Regions from separate parts of the Halomonas profundus genome, predicted to be linked through region 2. Evidence: predicted binding sites of a transcription regulator. Region 2 holds the regulator's gene; each other region holds the start of a gene.

Region 1 (7,228 bases), 210 kb from region 2:
TTTCCCAATGCCGAAATTCACCGCCACCCGGAAGCTCGCCACCACTTGGTAAATGAGGCAGACCCCATCCGTGAAGTGCTGTTTGCAGCGCTGGATAACTTTGTAGATGGGTTTGTCGAAAGTGCTAGCCAATAGATTTTGTAAAATATATTGGCGAGATTATTCCCTATACGGCACGAGCACTGAATAAATTCCGCTAAGGTTTTATTCAGTGCTTTTACCTTTCTATGCTCACACTGATTTGCCTTACTGGGCGTTCAGGAAGTCCTCTACATCGAGCAGTATTAGCTCATTATCATCGGCGCGGCCTTGCTGGCGGCCAATCGAGAAAGGGTAGTTGTTGTCATTGGCGACCACGATGGTGCTCTCATCGACACGATCCACGTTCTCAATGGTCACAAAGGGAAAGTTAAAGGTGCCGTTGATCGTGCCGCGGGGGGCGATGCCATCTGGATCCTGGATGTTCATCAGGTCTATATAGGCGATTTTCTCAAGCACACCCTGCTCATTTGTGCGGTTGAGATCGACGAGATAGATGCGTTTGAACTCGGCAGGGTTGTCTGCCCACTCTTCTCGCGGGTCGCCCTGGCGGCTATCACGCTCAATGATTAAGCCGCGAGTTCCGCCAATGAGGTTGAAATCGCCAATAGCATGATCCGCTGACTCCAAGGGGTAGTAGCGGGTTGTGTCGCCCCATTCGCCGGTTTCAGTATGGAGCTCGAACATTCTTAATACGGGGGTGCCATCAATCGTTTCCGGGGCGTTGGCGTTGCTGTCCCAGACTGGCTTTTCCAATAAGGGGTAAAGGGTTGTTTGGTCTTCGGAGAGCGCCATGCCCTCGTAGCCACCAGAGCGAAACACCCTCACATCATTAGCGAGAGGCGCGCCAGGGTTCGGGGTGAGGGCAAAGGCATTGTCGGGGGAGCGCATCAGCGTCCCACCAGGATTGGTGGCCAGCACTTGCAGCACTTCCCCCGCATTATCGACCTGGATAATCCAGGGGCCGAACTCATCGCCAATCCAGTAGCTATCGCCCACCGGCTGTATCGATTCAATATCGAAATCAGCGCCGGTTAAAAAACGACCAGGAGTGGCTTCATTCATAATCGGGAAGGGCACCTTGCGGTTTGGATCCGATAGTTGAACGGTCTCCTCGATGATGACGCGCCCAGTGTCCCAGTCAGTCTTTATGATGTTAAACATCAGAATGACGTCGGAGGAGTTCGCCTTGGAGCCAAAGCCGTTATCGGTCAACACCAGGAAACGGTTATCGCCAAGTGAGCGAATGCCAGAAAAACCCTGCAGGGGCTGGCTGGGGAAGGGTAGCGCTAAGCCGGTGGCTTGCATGTTCGTATATAACTGCTCAATGCGGCCCTCTTGGCCAGTAAAACGGCCTGAGACGTTGTAGTGCTCAGCGGCGCCGGAAGGAGCTGCCACAAAGGTGCTGCCGGGTAGCTGGGCATGGCCGGACAATGTGGCGCTAAAACTCTGCTGGGCGTGTGCCGCACTGGTAAACGCAAAGGCGAGTAGAGCAGTCGCTAGTAACGGCTTTGTCATCACTATTTCACCATTTAGGAAGAAAAATTAGAGCAGGTGCAGCTTTTGCTAATTTTCACCCGTCATAGTGATAGTTGAATGACAAAGTGCAGACGTTTTAATGGCAGCAGGGTTTCAAGTCGAGTCTGGCCCTGAGTCGTAAAATACGTCTTGCTCAACAGGCGTAAATATTAATAAATGGTGTGGCTTTCAAATACATTATTCAAAGAGGAAATGACAATGGGATCATCGGTCAAAAAGGTACTGGTCTTTGCAGGCAGTGCCCGAGAAGCGTCACTGAACAAGCAGCTAGCCAAGCTGGCCGCCAAGCGTATTGAGGCGCTTGGCGGGGAAGCAACCTTTATCGATTTAAAAGATTACCCCTGCCCACTGTTTGATGAAGATATTGAAGCCCGGGGCGTGCCGGAGAATGTGCTGAAGCTGCGTGAGATTCTGGCGGATCACCAAGCAGTGATGATCTCTTCGCCAGAGTACAACGGCTTTATCACGCCGCTGCTGAAAAACACACTGGATTGGCTGTCACGACCCTACCAGGATACGCCGGGGCTCAAGTTATTTGCCGGTAAGTGGGCAGCGCTGGTGGCGGCTTCCCCTGGTGGGCTAGGTGGCATCCGTGCGCTACCGCTTGGTCAGCAACTGTTAGCCAATCTGGGGTTGGTCGTGCTGCCACAGCCATTGTCGCTGGCGAAAGCGGGCAGCGCTTTCAATGATAGTGGCGCGTTACACGATGAAACCACGGGGCAGAAGCTGGATGCGCTGTGTCAGCGCCTAGTGGACTCACTGGCTGCCACTCGCTAACCGCCCAGTGGCTTTCGGGGGCTTACGCCCCCTTTAGCATCCGATCCAGCTGTCGGTAACCAATGGCCTCAATTAGATGTGGCTGGGTGGGCTTGGGTTCACCCTGAAGGTCGGCAAGGGTCAGGGCTACGCGCAGTACGCGGTGATAGGCGCGGGCGGAGAGCTTGAGCTTTTCCAGCACGCCCGCGAGCCAGGCGCGCTCTTCATCGTTAAGCGCGCAGGCGGCTTCCAGGGCTTTGCCGCTTAGCTGGCTATTCAGCGCGCCACGGGCCATTTGGCGTTCTCGGGCGGCCATCACCCGCTCACGCACGGCTTCTGACGACTCGCCTTGGGTTTGTGCGGTGAGCTGCTCTGGCGGCAGCGCGGGCACTTCCACTTGCAGATCGATACGGTCTAGCAATGGCCCGGAAAGCCGTGCTTGATAACGCTGGATTTGGCTGGCGGTACACTGACAGCGCTGGCGTGGGTCGCCCAAGTGGCCGCAGGGGCAGGGATTCATTGCGGCTACTAACTGAAATTGAGCAGGGTAGCGACGTTCATGACTGGCACGTGCGAGGTGAATCTCTCCGGTTTCCAGCGGTTGCCGAAGTACCTCTAGCACATGGCGGGAAAACTCCGGCAGCTCATCCAAAAACAGCACGCCGTGGTGGGCCAGCGAAATCTCACCGGGTTTGGGTTTTGAGCCGCTGTCATTTTCAGCAATTGATGCGACCCTCAGGGCGTAATATCGGGCTATTATGGTAGTCTGTACAGGATTGAGTGCGACAGAATTAATAGCAATTGATGCGACAGGCCTTGTTTTATTCAACATTTGGTGCGACTACCCATGCCACTGCCTACATCCGTTCGTAAAATCGGCCCTACCCGACGAAGTGTGTCTGGCTACTATGCCTTTCGCGGGGAGGAGTCTATTGCGTTCGAGTCGACGCTCGAACGTGATTTCCTCATCAAGGCTGACTTTGATGTGAGCGTCCTTGGTGTGATTTCCCAGCCGTGCGAGATCCCGTTTCATCATCCCGTGACCGGTAGGCGCTACACCTACACACCTGACTATTTGGTTTATTACCGTCTCGGTAACCGTCATTACAGGGATTACCCAAAACCTCTCCTGGTGGAGGTCAAACCACGGGAAAAGTGGCAAGCACATTGGCGTGAATGGTCGCCTAAATGGAAGGCGGCGATACGGCATGCCAACAATGAGGGCTGGGCGTTTCGCATTCATGATGAAAGCCGCATTCGTGATAAGACCTTGGACAACATTACCTTCCTAGCGCGCTACAAGCGGATGGTGTTTCCCTCTGTCGAAAGCCAGGCAGTCCTCAACACGGTGAGGGAAATGGGGGTGGCGACCTTGGATTACCTGCTTTCTCGGCACTTTATGGGCGATATTTACCGGGCAGAGGGGATTGCGCATTTATGGCATCTACTGGCGACTCGGCAGTTAGATTGCGATATGGCCCAATCCTTCAGTCCTCTATCGGAGGTATGGGTACCCGATCATGAATAATCATCGTGGCAGCGCAACTGAACCCAATAACGGCGTCGCCCAAACACGCCAACACTTGCAGATTATGGTGGGTGAGCAGGTTCAGAAAGATGGCACCGTTTACCGAATTTCCCAGGTGCTCGATTTTGAGACGGTCATTGGCATTGCCGTTGAGTCCGGGCGTAGTTGCCCGCTTCGCATCAAAGAACTAGCGCCTCTCAATAGCGGGTCCGTATCCCCTGAGCAGGATATGTCCGAGATTGGGGATGCCGATTGGCGGGAGGCCGAGCATCGCTTTTCCATCATTAAGCCCTTGGTGGATCGCCATACGGTGGGGCGGGATGCAGCGGAGGAGCGTGCTAAACAAACGGGGGTTGATACGGCTACGATCTACCGTTGGTTGAAGCGGTATAAAGCGACGGGCTCGGTGCTTGCATTAATTCCTCAAAAGCCAGGGTGGAAGAAAGGAAAGTCGCGTATCCCCGCGCATGCCGAGGCGGTGATTCAGGAAGTCATCAAAGAGGTGTATTTGACGCTGCAGCGTCCGTCCGCACAAAAAGCGGTACAGGAAGTCATGCGGCGCTGCCATGAGCGGCGCATCGACCCGCCGAGCCCTGGTACCGTTCGTTCTCGTCTGCGCGACATCCCAGAGCGCGACCGATTGCGTGGGCATGGCTTTAGAGAAAAAGCGATTAATAAGTTTCAGCCGGCGGCCGGAAAATTTCCCAATGCGGACTATCCGTTAGCCGTCATGCAGATTGACCACACGCCTGCCGATATTATTTTGGTCGATGACGTATATCGCAAACCGATTGGCCGTCCATGGATTACGCTGGCCATGGACGTGTGTACTCGCATGGTCACGGGGTATTACTTATCGTTTGACCCGCCCTCTGAAACATCTGTCGGCATGTGTGTGGCGCACTCCATGCTTCCTAAAGATGAGTGGTTGCTACTGCATAATGTGGAGGCTGAGTGGCCGGTATGGGGCACACCCGCCACGATTCATGTCGATAACGGCCCAGATTTTCGCTCTGAGACGTTTAGGCGCTCATGCCTAGCCTATGGGATCAACCTTGAGTTTCGGCCTGTTAAGCAGCCTCGTTACGGTGGCCACATTGAGCGGGTGCTGGGGTCTCTTCTCAAAGAAATTCATAACCTGCCTGGGACGACTTTCTCCTCCATTAAAGAGAAAGAGGGGTACGATCCAGAGAAACACGCGGCCATGACGAAAAGCGAGTTTGAAGAGTGGCTGGTGACGTTGATCTGCAAGGTTTACCACCAGCGCCTTCATTCTGGGATTGGTATGTCGCCGATGAAGAAGTGGGAAATTGGTGTGTTTGGCAATGCGGATGTGCAGGGAGTGGGATTAGCGCCGAGGCCTGCTGACAGGCTCTCTGTATTGCTCGATTTTTTGCCCAGCTTTCAGCGTACGATCCAGACCTTTGGTGTGACCATCGATGGCATAAACTATTACGATGAAGCGCTAAGACCTTGGATCAATGCCAAAGATCCAGACATGCCAGACAAGAAACGCACCTTTGTTTTCCGGCGCGACCCTCGCGACATTAGTGTCATTTGGTTCAAAGACCCGGAGCTCGGGCACTATTTTCGCGTGCCCTTTGCCAATCTTGCCCTCCCCTCGATGAGTGTTTGGGAGTATGCCCAAGCTAAAGCGCGCCTTCGGCAGGAAGGAAGAAACTCGGTCAATGAGACTGAAATTCTACGCGCTATTAGTGAGCTGCGAACCCATGTGGAGGAGTCGCAAGCACGTACTAAGCGAAGTCGCCGTCAGGCACAACGACGTAAAGAGCATGAGAAGAAGGTGACGCCTGCAGATCCCCTTTTACATGCGCCCTCAACTGCGGCCCCTAAAGAGACACCCGCTCAAGGGGACGGTCTTTTAACGGGTGATATCGATGTGAACTGGGACATAGCATGAGCACACACCTTCATCCTGATCTTCGTCACGTCTTGGGGCTGTCCGCTAAAGAGCGAATGGAGTTTATGGATCAACCGCGCTGGTTGGGCTATCCATTGGCCAATCGTGTCATTGAGGTCATGCGTGGGTTGATGGAGAAGCCCAGTCGTCCTCGTATGCCTAACCTCTTGCTCGTGGGTGACTCCAACAACGGAAAGACAACCATCGTTCAACGGTTTCGTAAGCAGTACGGTGAAGGCTACGTGAATGAAGACGTAGAGCCCGTGAAGCCTGTTGTTGTCACTCAGGCTCCCCCGAGTGCCGATGAGAAAAGTCTGTATATCGCAGTGCTAGAGAGTTTCTGGGCTCCCTACCGGCCTACAGATCCTGTTCCCAAGCTGCGCTACCAGGTGATTCATCAACTGCGTGCTTGCCATACGCGCTTACTGATCATCGATGAGTTTCACTCTCTGTTAACCGGTGGTGCTGTTAAGCAGCGCGAAACGATGAATGCCATTAAGCTTTTATGCAATGAGCTAATGATTCCCATCGTTGGTGTGGGGACGCAAGACGCTGTGCGTGTGCTGCATTCAGACCCACAGCATGCGAGTCGCTTTGATGTGGTCGCGTTACCAAAGTGGGAGCTCAATCAGGAGTTTCAGAAGCTGCTCGCTGGCTTTGAGAAGATATTACCTCTCAAACATCCTTCCCAACTGCATGAGCCCCAATTGGCGACCCAGCTCCACGCGATCTCTGGCGGCAATTTTGGCGACCTGCACCGGCTGCTGATTGAGTGTGCCAATGCCGCTATTTTGTCCGGGGCTGAGCGCATCGATGAGAAAATTATTCAGAGTAAATCATGGGTGCGACCTACCCGTGGCATTAGGGAAGTGATGCTGTAATGCCCTGGGCGCTGAGTGTGCCTCTGTTGCCTGAAGAGTCGCTTTCTTCATGGCTGGTACGGGCGGCGTTGAGACAGGGGTGTGATCCCTTGTCGCTCACTGGGGCTATCTGGCCAACATGGCGTATATGGACGAGAGATATTGACAGGGAAATTCCCCTCGTCAGAATGCGCCCATTAGCCAATGCATCGGGGATATCTTCCGCTGAGTTTCAGAAAGCTGGGATGCGGGACGATTGTGAGAAAGTGGCCGGTTACTCATTACCCGAAACGCGTACTTGGCCCTGGTTGTTGGCACTCGGCAGCCGAAATCGAAATCGCCATGGAGGACAACAGGTATGTACGTTGTGCTTGGGAGAGGACTCGACCCCGTACTTACGCCGACACTGGCGATTCGCTTGGCACACTGGGTGTCGCTCTCATGGGGTGCAGTTGGTAGACGAGTGCCCGGTATGCAAGGCCCCTATAGAGCCCCATCGCTTGTCAGCGGAAGGTCAACATTTAGCTCAGTGCAGCCGGTGTCATAACGATTTTAGAAAGGCGGTATGCACGTCGCCTTTACCTG
Region 2 (7,228 bases):
TCACAGGTAAAGGGCCAACGGCTAGAGTGCCTGGGCGAGCGCTCGCTAGGTAGTTGGCTATTTCGCCAGCCGGGTTTAGTGCGTGGGCCATTGGAAGTAACGACGCATTCCCCCCAGTTTGCTAGCGTCAACGGCATACAGGAAGGCTGTGCCTGGGGAAGGCGCTCTGTTTTTTATCACGGCTGTAAGCACGGCAGTCTGTCGTTATTAGTGCAAGAGTATTTTTTGACGGCGATGGCGGATGATCTTGGCCTGCCTTCGCGCTAGGCTAGCGCCTGCATCTTATTCTTCGTGAGGTAAGCATGGATCGTTCACTGTTGCGGCCGAAGGGATGGGCTCGCGTGGCAGATTTTTTACAGCTGATGCGCTTGAATCGGCCGATAGGCACATGGCTTTTGATGTGGCCGACGCTGTGGGCATTATGGGTGGCTGCGGAAGGTGTACCAGGGCGAAATGTGCTGCTGATTTTTGTGGCCGGCGTTTATGTGATGCGCGCTGCGGGCTGCGTGGTCAATGACTATGCGGATCGCCACTTCGATGGGCATGTGAAACGCACAAAACAACGTCCGCTAGCGACGGGCCGTATCAGCGAAACCGAAGCTCAACTGCTGTTTATCGCCCTGGTGGCCGCTGCGTTTATTCTGGTATTACTGACCAACTGGTTTACGGTGCTGCTCTCGCTGGGCGGGGTGCTGCTGGCGATTATTTATCCGTTTATGAAGCGCTATACCCACTTTCCTCAGGTGGTGCTGGGCGCGGCTTTTTCCTGGGCAATTCCGATGGCTTTTGGCGCCGTGCTCGGCCACGTGCCGCTGGAAGCATGGCTGCTATTCTGCGCTAATGTGTGCTGGACAGTGGCCTACGATACCCAGTACGCCATGGTCGATCGCGACGACGATTTAAAAATTGGCATTAAATCGACGGCCGTGCTGTTTGGAAATGCGGATCGTTTGATTATCGGCTTACTCCAGCTAGCCACCCTGGGGTTGCTGGCTTGGGTAGGCTGGTGGGTTGGTTTAGGTGGTTTCTTCTGGTTAGGGCTAGCGGCAATGGCAGCGACTTTTCTGCATCAGCAGCGCTTAATTCGCGACCAGGAGCGGGATGCCTGCTTCCAGGCGTTTCTCAATAATCACTGGTCGGGACTGCTGATTTTTGCCGGTATCGCGCTAAGTTGGTGGCCTGCGGCTGGCTGATCGCGGCGGTTGTCATGTAATTGTCATCAAGTCATGGTGTTATCGTCACTGACATGTCATTGATCTGTTTATCTTTGAACTGTTTTTCTTTGAACTAGTTTCTTTGAACACCGTGAGGCTCTGGTATGACCGCCAAGACCGTTCTGATTGTCGATGATGAGGCGTCGATTCGCGAGATGATCGCGGTAGCGCTGGAAATGGCTGACTATCGCGTGCTCGAAGCGGATAACGCCCAGGATGCTCATGCCATGGTGGTCGACCACCAACCCGATTTACTGCTGCTGGACTGGATGATGCCCGGCACTAGCGGTATTGAGCTGGCGAGACGCCTAAAACGTGAAGAAACCACCGCTGAAATCCCGATTATTATGCTCACCGCGAAAGGCGAAGAGGATAATAAAATTCAAGGGCTTGAAGCCGGTGCCGATGACTATATCACCAAGCCTTTTTCACCCCGGGAATTGGTGGCACGGCTAAAAGCGGTGCTGCGCCGTGCGACGCCACGTGGCGTTGAAGACCCGATTGAGATTAACGGCCTGCTGCTTGATCCGGTGAGCCACCGGGTAAGTGCCCACGGCAAAGCGCTGGAAATGGGCCCCACCGAGTACCGTTTGCTGCAGTTTTTTATGACTCACCAAGAGCGCGCTTACACACGTAGCCAGCTGCTTGACCAAGTGTGGGGCGGCAATGTTTACGTTGAAGAGCGCACGGTCGATGTGCATATCCGCCGCTTGCGTAAAGCGCTGGGCGACGTGCATCAAAACCTGATCCAAACGGTTCGGGGTACCGGTTACCGTTTCTCTGCACGGGTGTAAATGTGCGTTTATGGAGTCGTGAGCTGTGGCGAATAGCGTGGCTGGCCACGCTGGGCACTTGCTTGGGCTGGCTGTTGGGCTCGGCTGGGCTGGGGCTTGCAGCAGGGCTTGCGGGATGCTTGTTTTACCACTTACGACAGTTACGCGAACTCTATTTGTGGCTCACCCTCCACCCTAACGATGAACCGCCTGCCGCTCGCGGGATGTGGGGCGAGCTATTCGATCGTTTATACCGCTATCAAAAAAGTCAGCGCATCACCCAAAGCCGTCTGCGGGCTACTTTGGCACGTATTCAAGAGTCGTCTGAAGCAATGCGTGATAGCGTGGTCATGCTTGATCGCCACGGTGATTTGGAGTGGTGGAACAGCGCCGCCACCGCCATGCTGGGGCTACAAACCGTCCATGATCGTGGTCAACACATTACCAACCTGCTGCGCGACCCGGGCTTTATCAGCTATTTTAATTCGCGTAACTACAGTGAGCCGTTAACGCTCACCTCACCGATTGATGAACGGCGAATCCTGCAGTATCAAATTACCCTCTACGGTGACGACGAACGCTTAGTGATGGCTCGCGATATCACCCGCTTGCATCGTCTTGAGCAGATGCGGCGCGACTTTGTCGCCAACGTTTCCCATGAGTTACGTACGCCGCTGACCGTTCTCTCCGGCTATTTGGAAACCTACAGTGATATCTCCGACCAGCTTCCGCCGCGCTTGGGACGTAGTATTCAGCAAATGCAGGAACAGACCCAGCGGATGCAGAATCTGGTTAACGATTTATTGCTGCTCTCGCGTTTGGAAATTGACCAGGGCGGCCAAGATCATCATCCACTGTCACTCGAGCCTTTACTGCAAAGCGTTTGTGATGATGCGCTGGCCCTATCGCATCAACGTCATACCATCACCGTCGCCCTTGAGAGCGATGCCCGACTGTTAGGCAGTGAACAGGAGATTCGCAGCGCCGTCTCTAACCTTGCCTTTAATGCGGTTCGCTACACGCCTGCTGGCAGCCAAATCACCCTGCGCTGGAAAGCTAGCGCTACTGGTGGCGGCTATATCGATGTGGAAGATAACGGTGAAGGGATTGATCCCGTTCATATTCCCCGACTAACAGAACGCTTTTACCGTGTTGATAAGGGGCGCAGCACTGCGACTGGCGGCACAGGTTTAGGCTTGGCGATCGTTAAGCACGTGCTGTTGCGCCACGATGCGCAACTACAAATTGAGTCCCTTCCCGGCAAGGGTGCGTTGTTTCGCTGCACCTTCCCCCCCTCGCGTCTTGTTTAATTTAGCAAGTCATCCCATTGCATAATATTTGTAGCAATGTGCAATATTGGCATGCAAGGTTGGCAAAGCTTTACCCATGTGCCATTTTTACACAGCTTAAAGCGTTGTGTCGTGACTCAGTCGATGCCTTTTTGGCATAACTTATTTTTAATTAAGAGACTGATTTTGTTGTTTTTATTTATATGCTTAAGTTTTTTGGCATGCCTTCTGCAGAGTACAGATTGAAGGAAGATGACCGCAGGAATTGCTGGCTTCTCAGTAAGCCTTTCTTTCTTCATTAAGCGGTACTAAACAGCGATCGGAGGTAGGATATGACGTCCAAGGATTTTCTCAAGAAAGCTGGCATTTTAGGTGTATCTTTTGGTCTGATGGCAAGCCCATTAGCTTTTGCACAAACCGATGAAAATTCGGCGATTGACGAAAACCAAGGTATTACCGCTGACGAGCAACCGATGGATTCCCAAGGTACCGGTAGTTCAACTGGCAGTGATACAACAGACATGACTGACGATTTAACCCATGACGAAGGTGATGGTGCCAGCGACATGGATCCGCAATCAAGCAGTCACTCAGACGATGCTGAGTATGACAAGGATGAGCTTGTAGAAGAAAATGGCGGTAGCTAATTATCAATGACCTTTTAGATATCATTAAAAGCTTTTTCAGAGAATGAATAAGCGATTAACAGGATGTTACAAAAGCAAGAATGCTTTTAAGATTCACGGATGAATCAGTAGGCAATCAGAACACTAGTCAGGGTTAATTCCAAGGTTGGAGCCCCGCACAAGGAGTGGAAGCTAGCGTTAGTTATTACCTATAGCCAATTCTGATATCGGGCCCCGCAATGCGGGGCCTAATTTTTGCTGCCTACTTTTTATCTCGCTTATCCCCCCGCTACTTTCTCCCCTATCTTTTCCGCCGATCTTTCTTTGCGCCTCTCTATCCAATGCCATGTCTTGTTTTTTATGAATTGATGCCGTAGCGCTTTGTTGGCATCGAGCCTTTTATTTTGCTGAGTGTGTCATAAAGGCACAGACAGTTTTGCGCATGTGTCATTAGTGCACATGTAATTAGCGTGCTTTTGTTTTTAGCGGTGTATAATTGTGCGCAATGTATTTATTTTAAATTATTGATTTATATGGTTATTTTATTTTTATAAGAGAGTTGGCATTACATATGCTTTCTAGAGGTAGTGAAGCTAGCCGCAGTGAGATCTGGCCAGAGAGCCCTTCTCACTTCACTTCAGCGGTATCAAACGGTTACCAGGAGTAAATAGTATGTTTAACGATTTTGTTAAAAAAGCAGCCGTCGTAGGTCTCTCTTTTGGTTTGCTGGCAAGCCCGCTTGCCTTTGCCCATATGTCCATCGAAGCCAATCAAGACTTCACGGTTGATGACGAGCCCATCCAGGCGCAGTCTCATCACACATCCGGCCAAGCAGATTTTAGCCCATCTGATCTAATGTACGACGAAGGCGACCGTCCTAATGTCATTAAGGCAGATTCTCATCGCACTAGTAGTCAAGTGGACTACACCGCTAAAGATTTGACCCAAGACGTAGGTGATGGAAACGTTTGGTAACAAAAATTTGCAATTCTGAAGAAATATATTACGATTAACACGTGAGCTAAACACGCGAAAGCGTGTCACACCGATACGGATGCATATCGATTCAAGGAATGAATCAAACGACAATCAGAGCGTTGGTCAGGGTTAAATTCCAAGGTTGGAGCAGCCCCGCAAAAGGAAAGGAAGCTAGCGCTAGTCATTGTCAAAGTCTTGTGTCCTTAGACCCTGCTGATGCGGGGTCTGATTTTTTGTGGCATCCAACACCTCTCCCACACTATTCTTGTTTTAGTTTAAGGTACGGCTTTCTAGCGGAGCCTAATTTCATTGCGTCGCTATTTATACACTGCCCATCATCAGCCTGCCGGTGGGTTATGTCTCAGGCATCCGGTCTCACAATCATTTTGACCGTAAAGGGTGAGCTAACTTTTTTGACGCCTAATATGCAACGCAAAGCGTAATAGCCGTTCTAATCATCGATGAACGGAATCCATGGATAATGAGGAGAACATCTTGCTGTTAAAAGAAATGAGCCAAAAAGTCGCCATAGTAGGTATTGCTTTTGGTTTGGTCGCGAGCCCCATGGCGATGGCGCACTCATCTATTGAACTGAACCAAGACCGCACCGCTGGTCAGGATGTCATTAACAAACCTGAGTCGCATGCAGCTTCCAAACCATCTCATGTCTCTGCGGGCGACTTGAACCGTGACGAAGCTGATAGCTTGGACTTTTCGCCTTCCAGTAGCCGTCCTTCTACGGCTGAAAAAGGGCCTACTTCTCGCCAAGAGGGTTACACTCCTGGAGAACTCAACCGGGATGAAGGTGATAGCACCGACTGGTAAATAATAGGATAAGTGTAACTGCTAATGTAAGCGTTACTCGCTAAAAACCCCGCTTCGGTGGGGTTTTTGCTATGTGTTAAAAGCCAACGACATCAGTGGTGATGCCCATCAGCAGCTTCGCTACCGTCTTGGGCGCTCTGTATCCAGACCTCGATGTCTACGTCACCTTGTTCAGCGAAGGTGAGCGTGAGGGGAAACCGCTCACCCTCCTTCAGCGGCTCGGTTAAGCCAATCAGCATTAAGTGAAAGCCGCCACCAGGGCGCATGGTATAAGTCTCCCCTGCCTCGACACGAATCTCGTCCACATGCCGCATCTGCATCATATCGCCGTCCATTTGCATATCGTGCAGCTCAACGTTGCTGCTCGCAGGACTGCTCGCGCCAACCAGAGTGACGGGGCCTGAAACGGCGGTGATATCAAGGTAGGCGGCACCGTTTACCGCACCCGGTGGGGTTGGGGTAGCGAAGGGGTGCGCAATGCGAAGAGTCTCTGTTTTTACGTCGTGGGCTAACGCCATAGATGTCATCGAAATAGACATAGCGCCAATCAAGAGTACGCCACCCAGCCAAGCCATCGGTTTTATCATGCGGTGATTCCTTTGTTGTTGATTGAGCCCAGGATAGACGAACAAAACATAAAGGTAGCAAAGTGACGTAGCCTGGGTAATAGGCGCCTACTGCGGTGTAATGCCACGTGCATCGCCACGTTTGTCGCTACGTACGTCTCTATAATGGTCATCCCACAGCAGTACGGCACCCGCAACGGCGCCGGGAATCAAAAACAGGTTGGCCAGCGGAATCCAGGTAATTAAGGTCACTAACCCCCCAAAGGTGAGGCTTTGCCACCAGCGCTTAGAGAGCCGTTGGCGCATATCGGCAAACGTTACTTTGTTGTTATCCATTGGGTAGTCTAGATAAGTGATTGCCATCACCCAGGCAGAAAACAGTGCCCAGAGTAGCGGAGCAACTATATTGACGCCTGGAATCCAGCTAAGCACAAATAGGCCTGCGGCACGAGGCAGAATATAGGCGAGCTTAACAAACTCGCGTCCCACAGCATCGATGGCTGTTTTGGTCAGGTTTCGGTCATCAATGGGTTCGCGGCCAGTGGCTTGGATTTCAACTTTGGCGGCTAAAAAGCCGTAAAAAGGGGCTGCAATCAAGCTGGTAACCAGCGTGAAGGTAAAAAACACCACCACCAACAGGCTAATCACAAACAGGGGCCAGATAAGCCAGGATAACCAGTCAAGCCAAGCGGGTACCATGCCCATCCAATGGGCGAGCCAGCCATCAAAACGGTTGAGCACAAAGCTGAACATGCTCACGTAGACAATCAGGTTGACCAGAATAGGCAGAAAAACATAGCGGCGCATACCCGGTTGATACACACAGCGTGTACCTCGGCTAAGCGCAGTGACAGCATCCAGCATTTAGGTGAGCTCCTCGTGATTCCAACGTCCAGGCTGCGTGGCAGCCTGGACGTATTGCAGGAGGAAAGCCCCATCAGGTCAAGACTTTTTTGG
Region 3 (7,228 bases), 2.0 Mb from region 2:
GCCGCAAGCCCGGGCGCGGCGCAGGTCTTTATGCGGGGCATCTAAAATGGTTTGAGTGTTGGTGATGTCGTGCACCGTGGTCATCGAGCCATGGCGGATACCAAAGGTTTCCTGAATGACTTTGACCACCGGTGCCAGGCAGTTGGTGGTGCAACTGGCAGCGGTAACGATCTTATGTTGAGCAGGATCGTAAAGGTGGTCGTTCACCCCCACCACCACATTAAGCACGTTCGCCTCTTTCATAGGCGCACTCACCACCACACGACCGACGCCTTGATCAATGTACGCCTGCAGTTTATCAGTGGTTTTCATTACGCCCGAGCACTCGATCACGATATCGCAGTTCGACCAATCGCTATCGGCAATTGCTTTATTAGCGCTAAAGACGACAGTTTTTCCATCGAGAACGATAGCGTCATCGGTTGCCAAGATACCCTTCCCTGGTGTCCAGCGCCCGTGAACTGAATCAAACTCCAGCAGGTGGGCAAAGGTTGCCGCATCGCCGCCCGGGTCGTTAATGCGTGTTATTGCTACCGCGCCAGCGTCTACCTGCCCCCACAAACTGCGCAATGCCAAACGCCCAATCCGCCCAAAGCCGTTAATGCCAATACGTAGTGCCATGAGTGCCTCCTAAGCTAACGGTTACACAATCTATTAAGAGAAAGCATAACGGCTATATACGTTAAAACATATATAACCACTTAAAAAAACGCCTACTAACAAACAGGCCCACCACCGTGTAGTAGGCCTGCGTAGTAAGTATTAATTAGCAAGCATTAATTAACCATAACGACCAGAGATATAGTCCTCGGTCTTCTTCTGTGCCGGGGTTGAGAACATCACTTTGGTGTCGTTGTACTCAATGATTTCCCCCAGGTGGAAGAACGCCGTGTAGTCCGCCACCCGCGCCGCCTGCTGCATATTATGCGTCACGGTAATGATGGTGAATTTCTCTTTCAGCTTGTCCATCAGGTCTTCGATGGTGGCGGTGGAAATAGGATCAAGCGCTGAGGTTGGCTCATCCATCAAAATCACATCAGGCTGAACCGCAATAGCGCGGGCAATACACAACCGCTGTTGCTGACCACCGGACAGAGAGGTGCCTGGCTCATGCAGCTTGTCTTTCACCTCGTTCCACAACCCAGCGTCACGCAGCGCTTTTTCAACCAATTCTTCCTGCTCGGCTTTACGGCTGACCAAGTCGTGCATGCGTGGTGCGTAAGCGATATTTTCAAAGATCGACTTAGGAAACGGATTAGGCTTTTGGAAAACCATGCCCACCCGGCGACGGAGCGCCACTTCATCCATTTTAGGTGCGTTAACGTCCAACCCGTCCATCTCGACCAGGCCTTCGGTGCGTACGCTAGGAATCAGGTCGTTCATACGATTCAAACAGCGTAAGAACGTCGACTTACCACACCCCGAAGGGCCAATCAGCGCCGTCACATTTTTCTGAAAAAGATCAATATTTAGATTCTTCAGCGCTTGGTTTTTGCCATACCACAGATTCAAATCGCGAACCCGGAAACTCAGGTCGTGGCACGCAGCTTCATTTCGTGTATAGGGTTGCCCAACCGCAGGTGTCTGCTGGCCGTTCATTACAGTTGCATGGCTATTCATAGAAATGTCCTCTATAACGCACTGGCCTACCAGCGACGCTCAAATTTCTTACGCATCACAACGGCAAAAGCGTTGAGTGAGATGAGTATGGTGAGTAGCACCAAAATACCGCCAGCAGTTTTTTCCACAAACGCCTGCTCAGGTTCACCAGCCCAGGTGAATATTTGCGCAGGCATCACTGTTGCCGCGTTGGTAAAGGAAACGCCCACATCGGGGATAAAGGCCACCATCCCTACAATAATCAGCGGCGCCGTTTCACCCATCGCTTGCGCCAGGCCGATAATAGAACCTGTCATAATACCCGGCATTGCTAAGGGTAGAACGTGATCCCGCACTACCTGCCAGCGTGAACAGCCCACCCCAAAGCCTGCGTGACGGATGGATTCAGGCACGCTACGCAGTGCGGTACGTGTCGAAATAATGATCACTGGCAGCGTCATCAATGCCAGCGTCATACCGCCCACTAATGGAGACGACCGCGGCACCCCGAAAAAGTTAATAAAGATCGCAAGACCCAGCAGACCAAATAGAATCGACGGGATCGCCGCTAGGTTATTGATGTTAATTTCAATAATCTGGGTTAAGCGGTTATCCGGCGCAAACTCTTCAAGATAAATAGCTGTCATCACGCCGATCGGGAAAGATATCGCCAGGGTGACGATCATGGTCATAATGGTGCCGACCACTGCCGATAAAATGCCCGCGTTCTCGGCAATTTTTGAATCACCCGAACCAAAGAAAGTGGTATTAAAGCGTAGATCCACCTGTCCAGATTCGACTCGGGCATCAAGGGCTTCCTGCTCCTCGTCACTCAAGCGATGCCGGTGTCCCTTCAAGTATTGATCGACATCACTATTTGCTAATACCCACTCCGCTTTACTGGTGCCGATCATGTCAGGATTGTTGCGCAACTCTAATGGAATTGTACGCACCGCCGTACGGCTAATTAACGGCAACAGCTCTTCATCAAACGCCCGCCGCCCATCGGTTTCGGCTTCTTGTGTGTAGCTAATCTCGGTTTGTATATAGGCCTGCTGGAAAGCGGGTAGACCTTTACTCAGCATATCGGCAAAAAACAGCACCAGAAAAAGGCCCGCGAGACCTAACGATCCCATGGTTATCCATTTAAGGCGGGTAGACTTTCGGTGACGCCGCTTAAGCTGCTGGCTGATTTCGTCAAAAGAGTGGCTCATCGAAACAGTTCCTCGGCGTTACAGGTTATTCACGCGGTATTTTTCACGGAAACGACGGATCATCAATACTGACACCAAGTTGAGTGCGAGTGTGATCACGAAGAGCACGAGTCCAAGGGCAAAAGCTGATAATGTTTCGGCACTTTCAAACTCTTGGTCGCCGGTGAGCGCCGCCACGATACGCACAGTCACCGTGGTCATATCTTCCAGCGGATTAGCGGTTAAATTAGGCCGCATACCCGCCGCCATAACCACGATCATGGTTTCACCCATGGCACGAGACATACCCAAGAGCGACGCTGAGATAATCCCCGGCATGGCAGCGGGCACTACCACATCACGAATCGTTTCCCCTTTGGTCATACCGAGTGCCAGCGACCCCTGGCGCATGCTATCGGGCACCGAATTGATCACATCATCAGATAGCGATGAGATAAACGGAATGATCATAATGCCCATCACAATGCCGGGTGCCAGCGCATTGTTATAAGACGCATCGAGCCCCAGAAAACCGGCAATATTGACAATGATCGGCGCCACGGTGATGGCGGCAAAAAAGCCATAAACGACGGTAGGAATACCTGCCAATACTTCTAACACCGGCTTGGCGACGGTACGCACTTTGCGCGGTGCAAATTCAGACATATAAATCGCTGAAAGCAAACCGATAGGCACCGCCACCAGCATAGCGATGGCGGTAATCATAAAGGTGCCAGCAAACAGCGGTACCGAGCCAAACTCAGCGCCGCTACCATCACCGCGACCCGCGGATGCTAAAAAGCTCGCGCCTGGATTCCAAGTGGTGCCGGTGATGAACTCCCAGAAGCTGTGCATTTGGAAAAAGCGCAGCGCCTCGGAAATAATCGAAATTAAAATACCAAAGGTCGTCAAAATGGAGATTAACGCTGCCCCAGCCAGGGTCATGCGAATGACCCGCTCAATGGCTTGACGGGCATGAAAATCGGGTTTTACTTGATTAAGACTCACCAGTAGCCCGATGGCTGCTATCACTAAGCTCGCCGCCAGCAGATAAAGCGTAGGAATGTCGGCGCCCATTAGAAGCAAAACGAAAGCGCCCAAGGCACTCACTACCACGGCTGGCCCGGCGGTGGAGAGTACTGTAAACCAAGCGTATTGGTCAGGCTGGGCGAACATCGCCGTACCCGCGCTACGTAACCGAGTGGCTTTTGAACGGCCAGCAAAAAAAGCCAGCAGCCCCAGCAGCAATAATGCACTGCAAAAAATCAGAAGAAGCTGGTTGGTCTGCATCGCATCTCTCTCACGTGGTCACCGGTTAAGAAACCTATCAACAATAACGGGTCGGCAGCTTGCGCTGCCGACCACTTTTAATCTGACCTACCAACTTACTTAAGAACGTCTGCTGTCATTGAAGTGCGATCTGCAACAGCCTGGCGCCACTCTTCGCGCTCTCCTTCTGGCAGAACGATCAAGCCGATATCACGCAAGTAGCCATCATCGCCAATCATCATTTCGCTCATAAACATATCGACGTAATCGTACATCGGCGGGACGTCTTCAGCGTGCTGGTTCTTCACGTAGAACCACAGTGAACGCGCGATAGGATAGTCACCGGAGCTGATCGCCTCAGCCTCAGGATCGACGCCATCAATGCTGGCGGCGCTGATCGTGTCAGTATTCTCTTCAAGGAAAGAGTAGCCGAAGATACCAAAGGCACCGGTGTCTTCTGAAAGGCGCTGAACGATCAGGTTGTCGTTTTCACCGGCATCGATGTAAACACCGTCAGAACGAATATCGGTGTAGCCTTCATCGCCGTAAACATCCATACCCTCAGACGCAGATTCCATTACCAGCTCTTCAAAAGCATCGCGGGTACCCGAAGTTGTCGGCGGCCCATAAATGGAGATTTCACGGTCTGGCAGCGAAGAATCGATCTCGCTCCAGTTGGTGTAGGGGTTTTCAACTAACTCGCCATCAACCGGCACCATGGCAGCTACCGCCATGAAGATCTGTTCGCGGGTTAAAGCAATGTCATCGTTTTCGCTTGATTGACCCAATACGATGCCGTCAGAACCGATTTTAGCCTCGGTGATATCGGTAACGCCGTTCTCTTCACAACGCTCAAACTCAGACACTTTCATGCGACGAGAAGCGTTAGTAATGTCGGGTGTGCCTTCACCAACACCATTACAGAACAGACGCAAACCGCCGCCCGAACCAGTCGATTCAATAACAGGCGTCGGGTTACCAGTAGTCGCACCGAACTCTTCCGTTACGTAGCTGGCAAACGGGTAAACGGTACTGGAACCAACGATTCGGATTTGATCACGGGCTTGAGCAACACCGGCAACGCTCATTACAGCAGCCGCGATAACGGTGGTTTTGAGAATACGGTTCATGCGAAATACTCCTGTTCATGTAGGGATCTGGCCTTCGCAAGGCATACCTTGCACTGGTTCCATGACAACTTCATGACAGCGAGCAAAACGTAGAAAATTTTTCGTTACATAGAGGCAACCCGACCTTACATCACCACAAAAGTCCTAGCGCCGCGAGGGTGCATAACGCCAGCGAGGCACCTTGCAGCATGCGTCGGTCTAAACGGTGGGCTACGGTATCTGCCAAGGCGTTACCTATTAATACTGCAGGTAGGAAGGTAAGCGCGACCTGGAAATGCCAAAGCTGAATCTGGTCAGCCAAGGCAAGGGTGATTAAGGTCAATAGAGAGGTCAAAATGAAAAAGGCGGCTAGATTGCCGCGCACACGATCAGTGGGTAAGCCGTGCATCAGCAGCACGATGGGTGGGCCACCAATAGCCGCAACGGTGCCAAAAATGCCAGAGAGCACCCCAGCGCCAAACAGCGTTATTCGGTTTACCGGCAACTGAAAGCGGCACAAGGTGACGAGTACCGCAAACAGGACGATGACCGCAATCAGCTTTTCTAACACAAACATGGGGGCGGCGAGTAGCAGCCAAATACCCAGCGCATTGCCGGGAAGGCGCCCCACTAGCGCCATGCCAATGGAATCCAGGCGCACCTCGTGCCAGTAATGACGCACCATCATCAGGGAGACGGTAAATCCGAACAGTACCAGAGTGACCGGCACCAGACGAGGCTCTAGCATCAACAGTAGCGGTGCGCCAATAATGGCCAAACCAAAGCCGGTAGCGCGCTGCACAAAAGCACCCATTAACAGTACGGCGGAGCAAGCTAACCAAGTGCTCATCGGCATATTGACCCAAGCCAGCATGCTATCCATTCAACTTACCCATTCAAACTATCCATATGCTCTATCCATACGCCCTGTCCACACGCCCTATCTATTTGAAAACTATTCATCCGCAGCAGGTGCTTTAGTCAGTTTGCGCACACCGATATTGCCTAGCAACGCAGCGCCCAGCATGGTGAGTACCATGGGCCAAAGATGCTCTACCTCGAACAGCCCTACCATCACTCCCGCGAGGGCGCCGCAGGTAAACTGGATCCCGCCCAGCAGCGCCGTTGCCGTGGCGCTGATATGGCCAAAATGATCCAGTAACGACGAGATCGCGTTGGGCGTGATCAGCCCGATCATTCCGGTAAACAGCATAATCAACGGCACCACGATCACTAGCGACGCGATGTCCAGGGCGGTCACCGCTACCAACCCAAGCGCGGCCACCAGCTGTATAAGCAACCCTAAACGCAAATTCTGCTGAGGAGTTCGCTTGCGGAGCAGATGAATATTGACCCGATTAGAGAGCGCAATAACGACAACGTTGACCCCAAACACTAGCGGATAAGTGCCGGGCGAGAGGCCAAAATAGTCGAGATAGAGAAACGGCGAAGCGGTCACGAAGGCAAACAGGCCCGCAAAGGAAGCCGCTACCGCACAGATATAGCCCATGCCTTCACGATGCTTAAGCACGCTGGCGTAGTTGCGTATTACTTGCCGTGGTGAAGCTGCAGGCAGCGACATATCGCGGGTTTCAGGTAACCGCGTTCCTAGCAGCCAGAGCAAAAAGCCTGCGTAAACGGCTAAGAACACAAAAATCAGCCACCAGCCAGCCACGTGCAGTAGCAAGCTGCCCACTGCAGGTGCCACCAGCGGCGCCAGCATCATAATCATCGCCATGGTGGACATCACTTTGGCGGCCTCGCGCCCGCTAAAGCAGTCGCGCACAATCGCCGCCGAATTGACCACGCAGGCCCCGCCTCCCAACGCTTGAATAAACCGCCAAGCCAGCAGCGTGGGCAAACTGTCCGCCATCGTAATAGCAAGACTTGCCAGCATAAACACCACCAGTCCGCCCAGCAGCACAGGCTTTCTACCCATCCGATCCGAAAGCGGCCCAAAGCATAGCTGGCCCAATGCAAAGCCGAACAGGAATACGCTGATGGAGAGTTCAGTACGGTGAATACTGGCGCCGATGCTTTCAGCAATGATACCCATGG
Region 4 (7,228 bases), 380 kb from region 2:
TAGGCGATGCGCCCGGCGCCCAGCAGGCTGGCAGCGTCCCGCCACTCTGCCCGCAATCCTTCGAAGGCAGGAAACAGCAGCAGTATGCCCAAAGGAATCTGGAACCAGGTGTAGATCACGATCAGGCCGTTGCGCGAATAGAGCGAGAAGCTGTCGATCAGCCCCACACGCTGAAGGGCTATGGTCAACACCCCGTTGGCGCCCATCAGGATGATGAACGCGAAGGCCAGCGGTACACCGGCAAAGTTGCTGGTCATATTGGTGAAGGCGATCATCCAGCGCCGCAGCGGACCGCTGGTGCGGGTCAGGCTGTGGCATGCCAGGGTGGCGATGATCAGCCCCAGAAGGCTCGAAATCAGTGAAATCTCCAGGCTGCGCCCAATGGCCTGACGAAAGAAGGTCGAACCCGCGATTTCCCTGAAGTGGCCGAGCCCCCAGGCGCCCTCGACGTGGAAGGCACTGATGGCGATCCAGCCGAGCGGCGCCAGTTGGAAGGCCACGAATACCAGCGCAAAGGGTACCAGCCATAGCCAGGCGGGCAGTAGACGCTTCACGACGCCGCCCTCCCCTCGACCAGCAGCTCGGCGTGATAGGGTTTGTCATGCTCCAGGCCCAGCAAGGTGGCCAAGGTACCGCACAGCCTTGGCTGCTGCAGCGATGCCACCGGCGCATGAGCAAATGCCTCGCCAAATAGCCACAGTGGCACCCGGCGCTCTTCCTCCAGCAGGCCCGAGTGAGAACCATCGGCGTTCATACCATGGTCGGCGGTCACCATCACCTGGTAGCCCTCAGCCAGCCACTGCGGCAAATAGTCGGCCAGGGCGCTATCGGCGCGACGTGCGGCGTTGCGGTACTGGGGCGACTCACCACCATGGCGATGGCCGGCATCATCAACATTCATGCTGTGCACCAGCAAAAAGTCTGGGGCGTTGAGCCGGCGCAGCGCTTCGGCGTCGCTGAACAGGTGATCGTCAGGGTAGTGATCCTGCCAGTAGAAGAGGCCCACCTGGATCGCGCTCTCCGCATTCTGGTGGAAACGGTGGCGGGCAGGCACGAAGGGAGCCTCAAGATAGAGCTCGCTGACCCAGTGATAGGCCGCTGCCGCAGTACGCCGCCCTTGACGAACCGCCAGATCGAATAGGCTGGTGCCGGTTGATCGGCGTACCACTTGGTTATGCACCACCCCAGAGTCCACAGGCCGGTCGCCGGTCAGCAAACACTCATAGAGGGGACGGGACATGGCTGGCAGCTCGCAGTTAAGCGCGTGGAAGCTGCCACGGCCCGCTTCACAGAGGGCATGCAGGTGGCCCATAGCGTGCCGCCCCACGGCATGGTTAAGGCCATCGAGCACTACGAGAATGACGCGCTGAGACATCACAGGCTCCTTGCCGCCTCCTGAGGAGACGGCAGTTAGTCGGAAAGAGGAGGCGGTTACTGCTGATGGATCAGCACCTGGGACTGCCACTGGCTCGGCAACTGCCGTGCGCTCATTTCCCAGGCGTCGAAATCCTCTACCGCACGGGCATTGGCGTACTGCTCATTGGGCAGCAGTTTGGCGGCGATCTCGTCGGGGAGGGTCAGGTGCTCGGCGCGAATCGGGCGGGCATATCCCTCCGCCAGGTTGAACTGCCCTTCGTCAGAGAGGATGAACTCGCGAGCCAGCTTGGCCGCGTTAGGATGCGGGGCGTGCTTGTTGATGATGGTGGCGTAGCCAGAAGTCACCGAGGCATCGCCAGGAATGACCACATCGAAGGCATCACGGTTGATCTGATCACGGTAGTTCAGAGCGTTGAAGTCCCACATCAGCGCAACCTCGACCTCCCCCTTCTCGAGGTTGGCTATGCTGGGATCCGCCAGTGACAACCGCCCCTGGCGGGCCAGCTCGGCAAATAGCTCCAGCCCTGGCAGCAGGTTATTTTCATCACCACCGTTGGCATAGGCGGCGGCGAGCACAGCGCTGTTAGCCTGAGCCGCTTGCCCTACGGCGCCCAGCGCTACGCTGTAGTCGCCCTCAAGCAAATCAGCAAAGGTGCGCGGCCGTTCCGCTTCCAGCACTAGCTGCTTGTTGATCATCAAGGCGATAGTGCCGGTATAGCCCAACACCCAGTGGCCGTCCTCATCCTTGGCCCAGTCGGGAATCTCTTCCCAGGTCGTCGGCTTGTAGGGCTGAGTCACCCCTTCTGTCACGGCGATGGGGCCAAAGCTAATGCCCACGTCACCGATGTCAACGGTGGCATTTTCACCCTCGGCCTTGAACTTGGCTATCTCCTCGGCGGAGCTCATGTCGGTATCCATGTGCTCCAAACCATACTGTTCGTGCAAATCGGCCCAGGTGTCTTTCCAGTTGGCCCAGGAGTCCGGCATGCCGACGCTGTCGACGCGCCCCTCCTCCTGGGCAGCGGCGATCAGTTCGGACAGGTCGGTATCCGCTTGGACCGGGCTTGCGAGAAGCGCCGTTCCGAGCGCGGCGGTTAGCGTCAGTTGCAGCAGCGACGAGCGTGTCGGATTCACAGTATGGCCTCATTCGGTTAGTCAGGGTGATGCCGCCATCTGGTCTAGTTCAGTAACGGCTGACAAAAGGCATACTAGGGGGTGGAAATGACAAAGGCATGTCGCTTGAATGACATTCACATGTCCTTACAATAGCGGCAATTGCTGCTGAAAATAGCGGTTATAGCTCAGACATGTCATCGCTCTGACATGATACCTTCGCTAAAATAACCTGCAGACGACTGCGTACGAACTTACGTAGCCTGAACTAGACCAGAAGCGAGCTTCCTTTGACCACTACGCTGCCACACGCCACGCCATTTAGCGCGGATAACGCTTCACCCTGTCTGACACCACCGACCAGCCGCCTTCAGCAGGCGCTACTGGGCATGCTGGCCGAGGAGGCCCCCTCTGCCACTGGGCGCCTACCCTCCGAACGACAGATGATGGAGCGCTTCTCAACCACACGCATCACACTGCGTGAGGCGTTAATGCAACTGGAGGCCGAAGGTCGCATCTATCGGGAGAGCCGCCGCGGCTGGTTCGTCTCCCCGCCTCGTCTTCGCTACGACTTACTCGCCTCTCTGCCGTTCAAGGAAATGGTAGCGTCCCAGCAGCGCTGCCCGGAAACCGAGGTACTCAAAGCCACCCAGTGCCCCGCCCAACCCAAGGTCGCGGCCCGCCTGGGCATCCTGGAAGGAGCACCGGTTTTCCACATCATCCGGGCACGCCGTATCGATGGGCGCCCCGTGCTGTATGTCGAACACTACCTGCGCGCGGACTGCTTCCCCGGGATCCTCGAGCACGACCTCGTGACCTGCTCGCTCACCGAGCTCTATCGCAGCCACTACGGCATACGCATCAGCCGTGTCAGCTTCGAGCTCTGCTCCACGGTGCTGCATTGTCGTGCGGCTGAGGCACTGCGCGCGGCCTCAGGAGGGCCTGCTCAGCGCGTCACTCGCATCAACTACGACCAGAATGGCCGAGCCATCGATTACGACGATGAGCTTTGGCGGCATGATGCGATTGAACTCACTGTGTCGGCGGCGCCGCAGGGCACGTAACAACTGCCCATCGGTGAGCTCGCCCGCATAAAAGCGTTTCAACAGCGTCACCAACGCCGCTTCACGATCATCAGCCGCGTGTTTTTTCATAACAGCCCCCAGCGCTTGAGCCGAGTATCAAGAGTGCGCAAGCCAACGAATCTCGCGTCCAATATTCGTGGGCAGGTAACGACAATTAACCCGCATCGTGCCAAGCCTTATCAAAATGAATCTGTACTGTCAGTTTCAAGCGCCACCTATGCGCAGGATAGTGCTCAAGATATCCAATATGAGCAGTTTAGTGCGCAAAATATGCTTCAGGAAAAATTAATGAGCAGTATTCTGCACAACAAAAGCAGCAGAACGTTTTAAGGTGCCAACGAAATCCAGAGCGATTTGGTCACGGTTCTCGCCCCAGTGGGCATATCACCATGTTCCCCAAGAGGCTGGATATCCACCAAGAGAGCTGGAGTTGGTTGTTGGAAAAGCGCTGGAAAGGCATGGTCAGCCTGCAAAATGACAGCGCCACCGGCGCCATTGACGCATGAAATAGCACCTAGCCTGTTCGGAAATAGGGTTAAGCGCTCAAACGCTTACTCAAGGGGGGTGCGCGACGTCAGGGCAGAAACCAGCTCCCGAGCAAAGCGTTGAGCGGAAGGTAGCGCGCCAAAACTCCATACCGGCGGTAAACGCAATAGCGTGGCGTTTTTAACGCTGGGTAAATGTTGCCATAAACCACTCTTCGCCAGGGATTCTGCGACCCCGGCGGGCAGCGGCTCGACCACGACCAGCGTGGCCTCAGGATAGTCGTAGAGCGCTTCGATACCCACGAGTGAAAATCCCCAGGCGTTGGTAGGCCGATCCCAGGCATTGGTCAAATTGATTCGTTCAAGCACGGCATTATAGAGACTGTTGTCGCCAAAAACCCTGACATGGCGGGCATCCATGAATTGCACCATCAGCAGCGGCGGTGCATCGGGGCGCTGTTGGCGAAGCGTGTCCATCAACGCATGTGTTTCGTTGATTAGCTGCGCTGCCTGCAGCCGGTGGCCGGTCAACTCACCTAGCTGACGGGTGAGTGCTTGTATCTCTTGCCAGGTATGGGTGCCGGGTGAATAGGGGGAGAACGACGTGACCGGGGCAATTCTCTCCAGACGCTCCGTCAAACTGGCGAACATCGGCGAAATGAACGTTTGCGTCGGTGGCGATTGCGCCATGAGTTCGAGGTTGGGCTGTGATCGCAGGCCAAGATCTGCAACGCCGTCGGGGATTCTGGGCTCCCCTACCCACTCATGGTAGCCATTTTGTTGAGCGGTACCTCTCAGCGGCGCGTCAATGGCCAGTAGCGTTTCGGCAATGGTCCAGTTGATGGTGGCCCACTGCGCGTGGGCACTCGACAAGGGCAGCAAGCAAGCGGCCGTTAAACAGCAGCGAGCCAAGAAAAAGAGCATCGACCGGTGGCACATAGCAGCGAGAGCATCAGAAAAAAGGAATCACATTGAGACGTCAATGCGGATTTTTTGCAAGGCAGTACGGAAAAATGTCATCCGCATATGTTAATACATCTCATTTTGTTTATCATATAAAGCCATGCCGGAAAGGCGACCATGGCACGACAGCCAAGCCTCCGCTTTCTTACATCGGTTTCATAAAAACGCGGCGGCTGGGCGCTGCTGTAAAAACGATAGGATCGACACTATGTCTCTTGGGAACACCTCCAACACCGCGGTTAAGCGCCGTAAAGCACGGCTTCTGCGCGCGCTGATGCTGATCGCGATGGGTATCACACCCGCGACCGCCTGGGCGCAGACAAGTGCTGACAATCAATCCCTGGATACCGTCACCGTCACGGGCTCCGTACCGACCTATGGAGATACGCCACCTCCAGCCTTCTCCGGTGGCCAAATCGCGGCGGGTGGCCGAGTGGGCCTGATCGGTGAAAAGGACACGATGGACGTGCCTTTCAACGTTATCAGTTATACCAGTGAGCTGATGGAGAACCAACAATCCCAGACACTGGGCGATACGCTTCAGAACGATGCCTCGGTATCGGTAGGGCTGGGCTTTGGCATCTATGGTGAAGCGTACAAGGTGCGCGGCTTTAACCTGACCGGTGACGACGTGGCTTATGGCGGCCTCTACGGTGTGCTGCCACGACAAATCATCAACAGCAACCTTGCCGAGCGCGTCGAAGTCTTCAAAGGCGCCAGCGCCTTTACGTCGGGCATTCCCATCGGCGGGAGCGGCGGCATTGGTGGCACCATCAACATCGAGCCCAAGCATGCGGGGGATGACCCGATGCTCAATCTATCCAGTGGCTACCGCTCCGATGGCTACGGCGAAGTGGGCGTCGATGCTAGCCAGCGTTATGGTGACCAAAAGCAATGGGGAGCACGGGTAAGTGCCACGCGCGGCCGTGGTGACACCGCCATTGATGACGAAAACCAGCGCGATACCTCTGTTGTCGTTGGGCTCGACTACCGTGGCGATCGAGGCAGGATATTGTTCGATGTCGGTCATCAAAAGTTCACCCTGGATGGCGGCCGTTCAAGTGTCAGAACCGGCGCGGCCACACGGGTGCCCACTGCGCCGGACTCCTCGTTGAACTACACCCCCTCTTTCGGTGGAACCGCGCTAGAAACCAATTTCGGCATGGTCAGGGGTGAATATGACCTCACCAACACCTGGACCGCTTTCGCGGCCTTGGGGGGGAACCGCACGCTCGAAGGCATCGTGTCGGCGACTCCGAGCCTTACCGATGACGCGGGTAACGCCAGTGTCAACGACTTCGAGACCAACAACCATATCGACAACGTCGCCAGCCAGGCGGGGCTGCGTGGGTATGTGTTGACCGGCCCGGTTAGCCATGACATCACCGTTGGCTACTCTAGCGCCTATCGCAAGTTCGACACGGACTGGAGTTTCCTCGCGGCAGGCACGACCAACATCTACGATCCTGTCGATTTATCTCGCCCGGATGGCACGCCTTTCGTGGGGGGTAGCGTGACGCGCACACGCTCCCAAGGGGTCACGCTGAGCGATACACTTGGATTCATCGATGACCGACTGTTGCTGACATTGGGCGCACGCTATCAGGAACTCGAGATCGACGAACGTCCTAATGACGATAGCAGCAATCGCTATGCCGATCGTCGGGTAACCCCCGCTGTCGGCGCGGTGTTCAAGACCACGGATAATATCTCGCTCTACGCCAACTACGTCGAAGCATTGCAGGATGGCGGCACGGTCACCGATACCACAGCGCTGAACTTTGGGCAGCACTTGGGCATTGCCCATGCCGAGCAGCACGAGGTGGGCGCTAAGTTCGACTACGGCAACCTGGGCGGTGGCATCAGCCTGTTCCAGATCGAGCTACCCTCTGCAGCGGTCGTCGATGGCGTCGGCAACCTTGATAACGAGCAGCGTAATCGCGGCCTGGAGCTAAGCCTCTACGGTGAGCCGACGACAGGAGTGCGTCTGTTCAGCAGCGCGACCTGGATAGATGCCGAACTCACCAAAACACAGGATGGCAACGAAGGAAATGACGCCACGGGCGTTCCTGAGTATCGCTTTGTGCTCGGCGGCGAATGGGACACGCCCTTCATCGAGCGTCTCACTGCCACTGGTCGCGTCCTGCACACGGGCTCGCAGTACGCCGATGTAGCCAACGACTTGAAGCTGGATTCCTGGACACG

What was found. The regulator PhoB, encoded in region 2, activates phosphate uptake and scavenging genes when phosphate is short. The targets are predictions, from matches to a motif close to TGTCATANNNNTGTCANA.
Region 1: LMS44_RS22515 (esterase-like activity of phytase family protein) is a predicted target of PhoB. The motif match lies at 1,624-1,641, and genes of this name have one in related genera.
Region 3: LMS44_RS14275 (PstS family phosphate ABC transporter substrate-binding protein) is a predicted target of PhoB. The motif match lies at 5,252-5,269, and genes of this name have one in related genera.
Region 4: LMS44_RS21730 (UTRA domain-containing protein) is a predicted target of PhoB. The motif match lies at 2,686-2,703, and genes of this name have one in related genera.

What each region holds. Positions count from the first base shown of each region.
Region 1 covers NZ_CP086344.1:4,948,646-4,955,873, reverse strand. The annotation lists gene LMS44_RS22520 (alpha/beta hydrolase) at 1-135, shown strand, start outside; gene LMS44_RS22515 (esterase-like activity of phytase family protein) at 247-1,557, opposite strand; gene LMS44_RS22510 (NADPH-dependent FMN reductase) at 1,777-2,355, shown strand; partial or broken gene LMS44_RS22505 (ATP-binding protein) at 2,378-3,040, opposite strand; gene LMS44_RS22500 (heteromeric transposase endonuclease subunit TnsA) at 3,182-3,862, shown strand; gene LMS44_RS22495 (TnsB C-terminal domain-containing protein) at 3,855-5,783, shown strand; gene LMS44_RS22490 (TniB family NTP-binding protein) at 5,780-6,664, shown strand; gene LMS44_RS22485 (TniQ family protein) at 6,664-7,228, shown strand, end outside.
Region 2 covers NZ_CP086344.1:5,153,839-5,161,066, reverse strand. The annotation lists gene LMS44_RS23525 (chorismate--pyruvate lyase family protein) at 1-267, shown strand, start outside; gene ubiA (4-hydroxybenzoate octaprenyltransferase) at 303-1,193, shown strand; gene phoB (phosphate regulon transcriptional regulator PhoB) at 1,319-2,008, shown strand; gene phoR (phosphate regulon sensor histidine kinase PhoR) at 2,011-3,297, shown strand; gene LMS44_RS23505 (hypothetical protein) at 3,609-3,923, shown strand; gene LMS44_RS23500 (hypothetical protein) at 4,575-4,877, shown strand; gene LMS44_RS23495 (hypothetical protein) at 5,355-5,705, shown strand; gene LMS44_RS23490 (copper chaperone PCu(A)C) at 5,798-6,292, opposite strand; gene cysZ (sulfate transporter CysZ) at 6,380-7,135, opposite strand; gene phoU (phosphate signaling complex protein PhoU) at 7,214-7,228, opposite strand, start outside.
Region 3 covers NZ_CP086344.1:3,125,974-3,133,201, forward strand. The annotation lists gene LMS44_RS14255 (ArsJ-associated glyceraldehyde-3-phosphate dehydrogenase) at 1-621, opposite strand, end outside; gene pstB (phosphate ABC transporter ATP-binding protein PstB) at 781-1,620, opposite strand; gene pstA (phosphate ABC transporter permease PstA) at 1,647-2,813, opposite strand; gene pstC (phosphate ABC transporter permease subunit PstC) at 2,832-4,082, opposite strand; gene LMS44_RS14275 (PstS family phosphate ABC transporter substrate-binding protein) at 4,178-5,191, opposite strand; gene LMS44_RS14280 (sulfite exporter TauE/SafE family protein) at 5,322-6,053, opposite strand; gene LMS44_RS14285 (multidrug effflux MFS transporter) at 6,126-7,228, opposite strand, start outside.
Region 4 covers NZ_CP086344.1:4,775,974-4,783,201, forward strand. The annotation lists gene LMS44_RS21715 (ABC transporter permease) at 1-554, opposite strand, end outside; gene LMS44_RS21720 (alkaline phosphatase family protein) at 551-1,375, opposite strand; gene LMS44_RS21725 (ABC transporter substrate-binding protein) at 1,432-2,511, opposite strand; gene LMS44_RS21730 (UTRA domain-containing protein) at 2,781-3,554, shown strand; gene LMS44_RS21735 (hypothetical protein) at 3,678-3,905, shown strand; gene LMS44_RS21740 (ABC transporter substrate-binding protein) at 4,127-4,984, opposite strand; gene LMS44_RS21745 (TonB-dependent receptor) at 5,232-7,228, shown strand, end outside.